One region of the Lactococcus sp. bn62 genome, then DNA from elsewhere that is predicted to be linked to it. Evidence: riboswitches for the same ligand, from Rfam matches in the RefSeq annotation. Region 1 holds a riboswitch; each other region holds the start of a gene.
The links. A riboswitch is a leader RNA that binds a small molecule or an ion and turns the genes downstream of it on or off. The one in region 1 is predicted to bind lysine.

Region 1 (4,291 bases):
CTGCCAAATGATTTTTTTAAATGATTGATTTCTAAGATTGCTGTCATTTAAGCGTCCCCCGGTTCTTGTACTTGCATTTGATTTTGGATTGGGACGTAAGCGTCTGGTCCATCCATTTTTCTTTCTACAAAGCGTAGAATACGTGTTACTGTAAATGTTAAGACAAAGTAAATTGCACAGATGACAGCAAAGGTTTGGAAATACATAAAGTTTTGTTGCGCCACTGTTGTCCCTTGGAAAAAGAGCTCAGTTACTGAAATTACAGATAAGACTGATGTATCTTTGATATTAATGACAAATTCATTTCCTGTTGCTGGAAGAATATTTCGCAAGACTTGTGGTAAAACAACCTTGCGCATAGTTTGCCCATGCGTCATTCCGATAGCTTGCGCGGCTTCAAATTGCCCTTGATCCACAGAGAAAATACCGCCACGTACAATCTCCGACATATAAGCACCTGTATTGATGGACACAATAATTAGCGCAGCTAAGGTCCGATCCAAACTCAAGCCAAAAGCTAGAGCTGTTCCATAGTAAAGCACCATTGCTTGAACAATCATTGGTGTACCACGGAAAATTTCAATATAAGCTGAAATAAGCCAGCCAAATACTTTATGTAAAAAGGCTAAAAATTTATTACTAATTTCTGGAATAGTACGATAAACGCCAATAAGAAGACCTAAAACCGTACCAATAATCGTACCAATCAAAGAGATGAATAAGGTCATCCCTGTACCATTAAGAAACTGTTTGCCGTTATCTCTTACAATACTGATAATTTGATCATACCAAGCGCCTTGTATTTTAGCTTCTGGTTGAGCAGCAATCATTTCATCCATCAGTTCTTTTTGGTCTTGAGGTGTAAAACCTGTCAAAAAGCTATTAATTACAGGTAAGTTGGGATCATTTTTACGTAAACCTACTGCGACTGTTGTATCATCAGAGTTTGTGACAAAACCTTTTCCTTCGCCAAATTCAATCATTTTGAAGTCTGGATTTGCTTTCTCTGCTGTCACTCCTTCGGGACGTTCAGCTACATAACCATCGATGGCTCCACTTTGTAAAGCCACACGCATGCTTGAAAAATCTTTCATTGCTGTTTGCTTGTTAACACTTTCAATCTGGTCAATCATGTTATAGTGAAAAGTTCCCAGCTGAGCAGTGATTTTTGCACCAGAGAAGTCTGCTAAACTCGATGCTTGAGCAAAGGGACCGCCACTTTTGACCATCATTACAAGGTTAGATGTGTAATACGGTTCTGAAAAGGCGATTTGTTCTCTACGTTCCGCAGTTGGCGACATTCCTGCAATAATGCCATCGATTTTTCCGGATTTTAGAGCTGGCAGCAAGCCATCCCAACTTGATTTGACGATTACTAATTCTTTATTTAACTTATCAGCAAGTTTTTTTGCAACTTGTACATCGTAACCATTAGCCCATTGACCATCTACACCATCAATAGGGACAGCACCGTTGCTATCATCATATTGTGTCCAGTTAAAAGGGGCATATGCAGCTTCCATTCCGACACGGAACTGTTCTGCACTCACTTTTGAACTACCGATAAATAATACCGTAAACAACGTCGCGACAAGTAAGAATAAGTTTTTTCTTCTCATAATACTCTCTCTTTCATTTTTCCAAATAAAAAGCAACCTTTACACAGAGAGGTTGCTAAACGTTGTACGTGATTCATATTATCAGTAAGTAACGAATAGCACTCCGCAAAACTGCGACAGTTCAGCAAGTATCCCTTGCTGCCCCAACAAACTCACTTGGACGAGTGAATTCGTTTCGGCAATGTCTCCTCCGTTTTACTTCAACGCTTGTCCAGCTCAGTAAAACATCCTATTCATTGCGACCTCTATCATTTTATTTGTATATTGTATTTTAAATCTTAACCTTTTTTTAAACGAATGTCAACAATTTTCTCGAATTATCAAAAAACTCAAGAAATAAGATTAAGATTAAAAGTCTAGCAAGTACTTTTAGATACTCAGTAGGCTTTTTATATTTATTTAATCTTAGGAATTTTTAAAGTAAATTTCGATCCTTCGCCTACAATGGAAGTCACACTGACATCCCCGTCATAGTTTTCCACTATGCGTTGGATAATAGACAGACCAAGACCTGTTCCACCTATATCTCGATTTCGTGCTTTATCGGCACGGAAAAAGCGCTCAAAGACATGTTTTAAATCTTCTTGACTAATGCCATAGCCACGATCCTCAACTGTCGTAATAATGTATTTGTCATCTTCTTCTAGATGGATTTTCACTTCTTGGCGATCTTTAGGCGAGTATTTTATCGCATTATCAATCAAAATTTTTAAGCCTTGTTCATAATGGTTGGGATAAATATGAGCCAAACTACCCGGCGTCAAGTAATTCTCAACAGTTAAATTTAAATCAGGATGAATAAGGAGAAAGTTTTTCTTAAGAAAATTAGAAACTTCTGTTGGATCACAGATCAGATCTTCATCTTGAAAATCAATGCTTTCAAGACGGGCCAATGCAAGCATCTCCTCTAACATCGTTCTCATCGTGCTAACTTCTTCTATACTGGCCTGTAAAGACTCCTCAAGCACTTCAGGATCATTTTTCCCCCATCGATTCAAGAGATTCAAATGACCATCTAAAACTGCAAGTGGCGTACGTAGCTCGTGACTGACATCAGAAACAAAACGTTTCTGCTGATCAACGTAATCGTTAAGCTTAATCATCATATCGTTATAAACAGTCGCCAGTTCTTCAATTTCATCGCCTGTTTGAATCACTACAGGTTTGAAATCCGCCTTCAAATTATTGGCACGTGTAGTAATCGCATCGTGCAAACGCTCTAGAGGCTTGATATAGCGACTTGCCATAAAATAACCGACAAACTGAGCAATAAAGAGAGCAATAATTTCTAAGATAATCAAGGCAATCAGCAGCTTTGTTCGCACGCTGTAATAATAACTCATATCATAGAAAGCCTGCACATAGCCAATCAGTTTCCCTGTTTTCTTAGAATGAACGGGTCGTTCAACCAAATAACCAGAATATTCACCAAATGTACGTACAGCATGAGTAGAATCCCCCACATCTTTCCTTAGCGGGAAACCATACGAATTGGTCGAATAAATCAAATTTTCACCGACATCAAAGACATAAAAAGACTTCCTAGAACCAATCATACTTCCAAGTGTTTCTAGCTCATTTTCTTTTCCCTGACTGGATGCTGTGTAGTCTTTGGCATAAGCCAAATAATTCGCAAGATTGTCCTCCGACAGTTTGCTTTCCGATTGGGACAAACTTTGCTCAACATTGTCCAGAGCTTTCATCATGTCCTCTTTTTCAGAATTGATGAAGGTTGTTATGGTCAGTTGATAAACTAATACTGTAAAAATAGTGAAGGTTATAAAACAAAAAATCGTATTTGCAAAGGCCCAACGTAGCATGATGCTTCGCTTACGCTCGGGCAGATTTTCTGCTTTTTTCTTCTTCGAATCAAAAAATTTTACCATGTCGCATTTTTCTATTTCTTTACATCGCCATAAAAGGAATAAATCTAGTGGCAAAACCACTAGAAATCTTCTTATATATTCCCTATATTATTTGCGGTCACGCATGACATATCCCATACCACGAACCGTTTGAATATAACTTTCGCGGCCTTCCACGTCAATTTTGTTACGCAAATAGCGGATATAAACGTCAACAACGTTTGTTTCTGTACCTTCTTCGTAACCCCATACTTCAGAAACCAAGTATTCGCGTGTTACGACATCACCCACATTTTGCATCAGGGTCAAAAGCAAATCGTATTCACGACGTGTAAGGTCAATAACTTTTTTTCCGCGATGTACAGTGCGGTTTGTTTTATCAATTACCAAATCACGGAATGAAGTATTGTCTGATTTTTCAATCGTGTGGATATGGTCTTCACGACGGAAGAGTGAACGGACACGCGCTAACAATTCTTCAATTGCGAATGGTTTTGTAATATAGTCATCCGCTCCAATATCAAGACCTGCTACACGGTCCATAGTTGAATCACGTGCAGTCATCATAATAATATGTGTATCTTTTTCACGGCGTAAGCGTCGTGCAACTTCAAAGCCATCCAGCTCTGGGAGCATTAAGTCGAGCAAAATCAAATCATAATCTTTTGACATTGCTTCTTCAAGACCTTTACGACCATTGTCTTGAACCGCAGTTTGATATCCTTCGTGTTCAAGCTCAAGTGAAACAAATCTCGCAATGTTTTTATCGTCTTCGATAATCAAAATACGTTTAGATGAATTCATAGT
Region 2 (4,291 bases), 670 kb from region 1:
GAATAGGGCTCAGATAGACTGCCTTATACAGCTGCCTTACTTATTAGAATGGAAGATCATCATCTGAGATTTCCATTGGTGAGCCACCAAATGGATCTGCATCACGACCAAAATCAGGTGTTGAATTTCCTGCTGAGCTGTTAGAGCCAGCAAAAGGACGATTTTGTGATTGTTGTTGCTGTGGTGCAGAATATGAACCAGAGCCACCTTCACGTGCGGCACGACTTTCAAGCATTTGGAAGTTATCAGCCAATACTTCAGTCACGTAAACACGTTGACCTTCTTTGTTCTCATAATTTCGCACTTGAATACTACCTGTTACACCAATCAAGGCACCTTTTTTAGCCCAATTTGCCAAGTTTTCAGCAGATTGGCGCCAGATGACACAGTTAATGAAATCAGCTTCACGTTCGCCTTGCGCGTTTTTAAAACGACGGTTAACAGCAATCGTAAATGTAGCAACCGCAGTATTTTGCGGTGTGTATCGCAGTTCAGGGTCACGCACAACGCGTCCGACCAAAACAACATTATTAATCATGATGCTTCTCCTTTAAATTTGTCCAGCTAAACTAGAATTAAGCTTCTACTTTAGTGATCATGTGACGAAGAATGTCGCCGTTAATCTTAGCAAGACGGTCAAATTCGCTCAAAGCTTCTGAATCAGTAGCAGCTTCAAGAGTTACGATGTGGTAGATACCTTCGCGGAAGTCTTGAATTTCGTAAGCGAGTTTGCGTGTTTCCCAGTCTTTAGACTCAAGATTAGCAGCACCGTTGTCAGTCAAGATACTATCGAAACGTTCAACGAGGGCTTTCTTTGCTTCTTCTTCAATGTTTGGACGAATAATATAAAGAATTTCGTATTTTGTCATTGATTTTTCCTCCTTTTGGACTAATGACACAGGTTGGAGCCTGTGTAAGTTATGAGTTTTTACTCACAAGTATATATTATATCAAATTTAGCTACATTTTGCAAGTTGATTTATCTTATTTATTCTATTATAAAATAAAAAATAACCCTCTGCCTCTGCAGAAGATTTCTCATCATTTTTTATTATTAAGCGACTACATCAAGCACATTAGCTGGAATGTAGCGATACTCACCTTCTTTCGATTGATAATAGCCAAGCTTTTTCACGATAAAATGCAACTTGCAACGGCTATCAAAGCGCTGGTATAAGTGGGAAATTTCCCCTTCCTGGCTACGGGTTACGCATACTATTTTTTCTCCCGCGTAAGTTGGAGATACATATTTTGGGGTAAACGTCATTGAAAACCACCTCCAGATATAATTGAGATGAAAACGCAATCATCTCTTCTTATATTATAACTCTTTTTAATCTCTAAAACAAATGTCTAGATTTTTAATGGCTAAACATTAAAAAATCTGTAATTTTAAACAACAGCATGTATAATTATTCAAATCTAGTAGGCTCGTCCTTGACATCCCTCTCAAATTAATCTAAAATATTCATAAATACTTAATAAACGATAGAGGTCGCAACCAATAATAAGCTAAGCAGAGCTAGAGCATGCTGAGAAGTTTAGCCCAGGAGCGGTTGCCGAAAGAGAAGTTATGCTCACCGACTTTTCTTGGTTTAGCGGGAAATACCTGTTAAACTGTCGTGGTCTAACTATGACCATGATGCGCTATTCGGATGAAAGATCTTTCTGACGTTTAGCAATCTCTAGGGATTGCTTTTTGTATTAATATTTATAAATTTAGGAGAGAAGTAATGGATAATACTTCAAATAATGAGGCCACGCCATCCACGCAAGTTAAACGTGGCCTTAAACATCGTCACTTAACAATGATTGCCTTAGGAGGAACTATTGGTACCGGGCTATTTGTTGCATCAGGCGCAACGATTTCTCAAGCTGGACCTTTAGGCGCGTTAGTTGCCTATGTCGCCATTGGGCTCATGGTTTTCTTCCTTATGACGTCTTTAGGTGAAATGGCTTCCTATCTTCCAGTATCAGGCTCTTTTGCTTCTTTCGCTGACCGTTATGTAGATAAAGCTTTCGGCTTCGCTATGGGATGGAACTATTGGTTTAACTCAGCAATTACTGTAGCGGTTGAGGCAGCTACAGTTGGTGTTATTATGCAGTTCTGGTTGCCCCATGTGCCCACATGGATATGGTCGACTATTGTGATTGCGCTCATCCTCTTGGTTAACCTCATTTCAGCTAAAGCTTATGGTGAAGCAGAATTTTGGATGGCGACAATTAAAGTCATCGCTGTTATCGCCTTTATCGTGATTGGTCTCGCAACAATTTTTGGAGTTATGAGTTATAAGCCAGATGTGGCACGCAATCTTTCTGCTGGAGGAAATCATGGTTTTGTCGGTGGTATTGGAGGTATGATTGCTGTCTTCATGATTGCAGGCTTCTCTTTCCAAGGTACAGAAATCGTTGGTATCGCAGCCGGCGAGTCAGAAAACCCTGAGAAAAATGTACCCTCAGCGATTAAACAAGTCTTTTGGCGGATTATTATTTTCTATTTCCTCTCAATATTCGTAATCGGTGCCTTGGTTTACTATAAAGACCCAAGTCTTCTCCGTGCAGCAACCCAAAGCGACATTACCGTTTCTCCATTTACCTTGGTATTTGAACGTGCTGGCTTAGCTGCTGCTGCATCCGTTATGAATGCTGTCATCTTAACCTCGGTTATTTCATCTGCCAATTCTTGGTTATATGCTGCTTCTCGCATGCTTTTTGGTATGGCAAAAGAGGGGCATGCACCGAAAATCTTCGCTAAAACAAATACAAGCAACGGGGTACCAATTTATGCAATTTTAGCGACTGTTGCCATCGGTCTTTTGGCCTTCTTAACAAGTATCTTCGGAACTGAGATTTATTTCTATTTGGTCGCTGCTTCCGGTTTATCTGGTTTCTTGGCTTGGATTGGAATTGCTATCTGTCATTTCCGCTTCCGCCGTGCTTTTATTAAACAAGGTCACAAACTTTCTGAGTTAGGCTACCATGCTAAATGGTTCCCTATTGGGCCAATCATCGCTCTTATTCTTTCAATCATTATCGTTATCGGGCAAATTACTACCGTAACGATGAATGCGCAAAGCATCATTACAACCTACCTTGCTTTACCTCTCTTCTTGATTTTATATTTCTCTTACAAAATCGTGAAGAAAACAAAACTTATTCCGCTTGAAGAAGTTGATTTAAGCCGTGATATTGATTAAAACGAATATAAAAACGCCATAAGGCGTTTTTTTAGTCGTTGATTATCTTCACTTTTTCACCAAAAAATTCTTTGGCCTTACTTACAAGAACTTCTTCTTCTTCTGGCTCAGATTCCGTATCTTTTGTAACATGCTGCTCCCCTTTTTTAAGGCTTAAGACATACTCTTGACGTACAGCCTGCCAATCTTGCTCTGCTAAAGCAATAATCTCAGGCGAAAATCCCAATATTGATGACATTAAATTGCCAAAAGTTAATTGTAGGTTTTCATTTTCCGTAACACGCTTTGCTAAATTACCATGAGGAAAAGTAACTACCACAAAATTGCTTGAGGCTGCCACGGGGGCAGTATTATTGATTAAGGCACGGTCTGAAGGTTTGGTAAAGCTGGAAACAATCTCAGGCCATGCACCAAAAACTGCTTGACGAGCTTCGTTGGTCGCTTCCTTTAAAGCTTTAAAAACCAAATCTTGATTTACAGTGTACTTTTCGGTGACTGTTTTCGTTTTCACTTGCTGCTTAATTTGAACTTCTTGACTGACAGTGGATACCACCGTTTGGCTGCCCGTTTCTGCCACTTTAGCTTTTAGCTCTGCAACTTCTGCTTTTAAAGCCTGAAGCTCATGGTTCAAACTTTCCGGAACTTCCTTATCTTCCGCAGAAGAATAAGCACCTGCATCTACAAGACGCATCGTCATCACATCAGCAGCAATTTTACTCTGTGTTGTTTCTTTAATAATTTTCAGAGACTCAATCGCAATATTGATCCATTGGTAAAGACGAGGTCGTGGGATTTCATTATTTTCCCGCAAAAGCAAATCACGGAAATAAGTTAAGAGATCTTCCGTAAAACGTAACATATTTTTACCTTCAAGAAAGATTTTCTCCAAAGCATCAAGTGCAGTTGGTCCATCTGAAGCGATCAATGCTGCAACATAAGAGACAAGCGCTTCATTGGCAATGGAGCCTGTCACTAAAAGAGCATCCTTCTCTGCAAGCTTGCCATCAGAAAAACTTAAGGCCTGATCCAATAAACTCAAGGCATCACGCATTCCTCCCTCGGCAGATTTTGCAATGACATCAAGTGCCGCATCT
Region 3 (4,291 bases), 1.1 Mb from region 1:
TATAATTTTGTACGCTATGGTTTTGATGGATACAAAGCTATACATGAAAGAACGCATAAAGTAGCGATGTATTTAGCAAAATCAATTGAAAAAACAGGTTTATTTGAAATTGTAAATGATGGTTCACAACTTCCAATTGTATGCTATAAATTAAGAGAAGACAGAAATTGTGACTGGGATTTATACGACTTAGCCGATCGTTTATTAATGAAAGGATGGCAAGTGCCAGCCTATCCTTTACCAAAAAACTTAGAGGATAATATTATACAACGGATAGTAATTCGAGCGGATTTTGGAATGAATATGGCATACAATTACGTGCAAGATATGCAAGAAGCTATTGAATTTTTGAATAAGGCACATCTTAAATACCATAATAATCCTAAAAATAAAGTATATGGATTTACACATTAAAACAATCTCTTTTTTACAAGCCAAACCTATTTTCGTTAATTAATAACAAGAATGAATACATAACAAAAAAGACGAGAAAAATCTCGTCTTTTTTGAGAAGGTTTACATTAAAGCAAAGATAAACTCTGAGTATAGCACAACCATAATAGTAAGTTATTCCGAAAGATATTCTTTCAATCTCTCCATAGCAATCTTAATCACTTCCATTGAAGCTGCATAGGACAAACGGACATAACCTTCACCATATTGGCCAAAGGCTGAGCCTGGAATGAATGCTACATGTTTTTTCTTTGCAAAATCATATAAAAATTCAAAAGAATTGCTGTTATATTCTGCTGGAATTTTGGCAAAAATATAGAAAGCCCCGTCTGGCTTGATAATTTCAAAGCCAAGTTCAGTCATCTTCTCAATAATGTAATCCCGCCGTTTGAGGTATTCGGCTTTCATTAGCTCAGCATCATTTTTTCCTTTACTCAGAGCTTCAACTGCTGCCCATTGCGATTGTGTTGAGGCAGAAGTAACCAGATATTGGTGTGTTTTTACAAGCTGATCAATCAAGTATTTTTGTGCAAAAATCAGCCCCATTCGCCAACCCGTCATCGCATGTGATTTTGAAAGGCCATTAAGTACAAAAGTTTGATCACGTAAAAAGGTCGAAATAGAAGTATGTACATGTTGGCTATAGTTAATTTCAGAATAAACTTCGTCAGAAAGGACAAAAATTTCATGTTTTTTGATGATTTCAGCAAGTGTTTTAAGTTGGGCATGAGTGTAAGTTATGCCCGTTGGATTTGAAGGATAATTAAGGATGATAGCCTTGATATTCTCGGTTTCGTTCAATACTTGCTCAAGTTTTTCAGGAGTTAAGACAAATTTATCAGTTGTGGTATCAATCTCGACCAATTGACCGCCAGCTAAGCTTACTACAGGCGCATAACCTGAGTAAGCAGGTGCTGGGATTAGAACTTTATCGCCAGGTTCAATAATTGAAAGGAGACAAGTAGCAATCGCCTCTGTGACACCAACTGTGGTCAAAATTTCTGTTTCAGCATCGTAATGTAAATTGTATTTTTCAGCTACAAATTGACTGGCTGCATGACGGAGTTCAATCAGGCCACGCATGCCAGTATAATGACTTTCATCGGCATCAATCGCATCAATTGCAGCTTTTTTGATATGTTCAGGTGTCGGAAAATCTGGTTCACCAAGTGTTAATTTCAAAACATTCGGTATTTTGGAGATTTCCTGATCAAATTCACGAATTTTAGAAATTTCAATTTTTCCAAGATTAGTGTTAAATTTATTTGATAAATCCATACATAGCACCTCCGCAGGTCAATAGTTAAAGTTGGCTTCAAGCAAAAACTCCGTATATTCGTCGTTTTAAATTTGTATTATAGCATTTTATTTTAAAAATTCACAAAACAATGTTGCAAAATATTTTGGAGATTCGGAAGTTCAGATAAAAAATACACCTTGTAAACCTTGATTTAAAGCAGTTTTAAAGAAAAAAATAAGTCAATACTAAAAATTTGAAAAGTTTTCAATTGACAAACAATACTGAAAATATTATAATTGTGAAAAATAAATTAGAGGTAGCAATGCAAATGAGTACTACACGAGAGGAGGCATCCGACGACCGTGTACGAAAGGTAATCATTGCCGAACGTTAGCAACAGAGGTATCTGGCTAGCGTGGGGGTATAGGAAACACCTATACCACTCGGACTTGAATAAGTCTGGCGCTAAGTGATCGAACCGAATAATATAGAATTCTTTTTTAACTCTATTTTCATGACGACATAAAAGGCGCTTGTACTTACAAGTGCCTTTTGTTTTTATATGATGTGAGTTTGCAGGTTGAAGCGCGACAACGATAGAATAATGTTTTAGCGAGTCAACGAATAAGAAAAACTCTGCTTCTTACATCGAAACTCATTATATCAGTGGTCAAAGGGCACTGGAGACAGAGTTAAAGATTGAGATGGGAAAAAATATCATTTGGTAGACTAAAAGTAAAATCTTCCTTCTTTCAGTTACAATTTTTGACAACCCTCCAGAGCATTGAAATCACCGAAATCTTCAGATAAAGATTTGCATAGCAAGTCCACAGGAGTATGAAATGAAAGTACCATTTATTACTAAAAATCAATTAGATAAAATTACTGCAGAATTTCCGACACCATTTCATTTGTATGACGAGCACGGAATTCGTGAAAAAGCAAGGGCGCTAAACACAGCATTTTCTTGGAATAAAGGTTTCAAAGAATTCTTTGCGGTAAAAGCTACACCAACGCCTGCAATTTTGAAAATTTTGCAAGAAGAAGGCTGTGGAGCTGATTGCGCGAGCTATGTTGAACTTATACTGGCAAATAAATGTGGTTTTGATAAGTCTGAAATTATGTTTTCATCAAATGACACTCCAGCTGAAGAATTTTTATTAGCCAAAAAGCTAGGGGCTACGATTAATATTGATGCATACAACCATATTGAATTTTTATCCACATTGGCAGGATTTGAATTTCCCGAAACAATGAGCTTACGCTATAACCCTGGTGGAGTTTTTACAATGGGTACCAAAATTATGGATAATCCTGAAGAATCAAAATTTGGAATGACAAAAGCCCAACTAATTCAGGGAATTAGAGATTTGCAAAAGTTGGGTGTGAAGAAATTTGGAATGCATAGCTTTTTGGCTTCAAATACTGTGACAAATGAGTATTATCCAAAATTAGCACAGCAATTATTTGAATTAGCACTTAAAATTCGTGAAAAAACAGGCGTTTCTCTTGATTTTATAAATCTTTCTGGTGGTATCGGCGTTAATTATCGTCCAGATGAAGCTCCTAACGATATTGCTGTCATCGGCGAAGGAGTACATCGTGTTTATGATGAAGTTCTAACTGCCAATGGCCTAGGGGAAGTCAAAATTTATACGGAACTTGGACGCTTTATGTTGGCGCCTCATGGCTTACTGGTCACACGTGTCTTGCATAGAAAGCAAACATATCGGACGTATATTGGTGTGGATGCGAGCGCAGTTAATCTGATGAGACCAGCATTTTATGATGCTTATCATCATATTACTGTTATAGGAAAGGAGGAAGATAAAGTGAAAGAAATTGTTGACGTGACTGGTTCATTATGTGAAAACAATGATAAATTTGCCAGGCAGCGCGAACTTCCTGTGATTGATGAGGGAGACCTATTAGTCATTCATGACACAGGTGCGCATGGTTTTTCGATGGGATATCAGTATAATGCAAAATTACGAAGTTCCGAATTATTGCTTCAGCAAGATGGGAGCACGCGTATGATTCGACGGGCAGAGCGACCTGAAGACTATTTTGCAACATTGGATGGCTTTGAGTTTGAAATCTTACCGGGAATTAGCTGGTGAACGCTTGTAAAAGCTTTTACTTCTAACCATTGATAAAATCATAAATAATATTTGGATACAAATTAAAGGAGTGGAGTAAAAACAAGGCGAAGAGGAGATGATTTTCAAGAGAAAGAAAATTATACGATGAGTAGTTTCCTTTTCTTCTATCGCAACACTCATCAAAGGTTTCTGAAATAAATCTACAGGAGAAAATAATGCTTAAAGGTTCAATTGTGGCGCTCATCACGCCCTTTAATGATGATAATTCTATAAATTTTGAAAAATTAGCTGAGCTGATTGAATTTCAGATTAGCCATGGAAGTGCGGCTATTTCTATTTTAGGCACAACAGGAGAAGCACCGACGATTAGCTTTGAGGAGAAAAAAGCAATCGTTGAGTTTGTAGTTAAACAGGTTGCTGGACGTATTCATATCAATGTTGGAGCAGGAAGTAATAACACAGCACAAGCAGTGGAATTTGCTCAAGCATTTGAAAA

Region 2: another riboswitch for lysine. It lies ahead of P3G65_RS10740 (amino acid permease); the one in region 1 lies ahead of P3G65_RS03315 (ABC transporter permease subunit).
Region 3: another riboswitch for lysine. It lies ahead of P3G65_RS08730 (diaminopimelate decarboxylase); the one in region 1 lies ahead of P3G65_RS03315 (ABC transporter permease subunit).

Annotation. Positions count from the first base shown of each region.
Region 1 is NZ_CP120417.1:594,676-598,966, reverse strand. Features, by position in the region: gene P3G65_RS03320 (amino acid ABC transporter ATP-binding protein) at 1-47, opposite strand, end outside; gene P3G65_RS03315 (ABC transporter permease subunit) at 48-1,619, opposite strand; lysine riboswitch at 1,708-1,875, opposite strand; gene P3G65_RS03310 (HAMP domain-containing histidine kinase) at 2,015-3,505, opposite strand; gene P3G65_RS03305 (response regulator transcription factor) at 3,593-4,288, opposite strand.
Region 2 is NZ_CP120417.1:2,059,926-2,064,216, forward strand. Features, by position in the region: gene ssb (single-stranded DNA-binding protein) at 44-538, opposite strand; gene rpsF (30S ribosomal protein S6) at 576-869, opposite strand; gene P3G65_RS10735 (hypothetical protein) at 1,055-1,267, opposite strand; lysine riboswitch at 1,482-1,658, shown strand; gene P3G65_RS10740 (amino acid permease) at 1,734-3,197, shown strand; gene dnaX (DNA polymerase III subunit gamma/tau) at 3,229-4,291, opposite strand, start outside.
Region 3 is NZ_CP120417.1:1,676,898-1,681,188, reverse strand. Features, by position in the region: gene P3G65_RS08740 (glutamate decarboxylase) at 1-414, shown strand, start outside; gene P3G65_RS08735 (pyridoxal phosphate-dependent aminotransferase) at 568-1,731, opposite strand; lysine riboswitch at 1,997-2,169, shown strand; gene P3G65_RS08730 (diaminopimelate decarboxylase) at 2,536-3,813, shown strand; gene dapA (4-hydroxy-tetrahydrodipicolinate synthase) at 4,011-4,291, shown strand, end outside.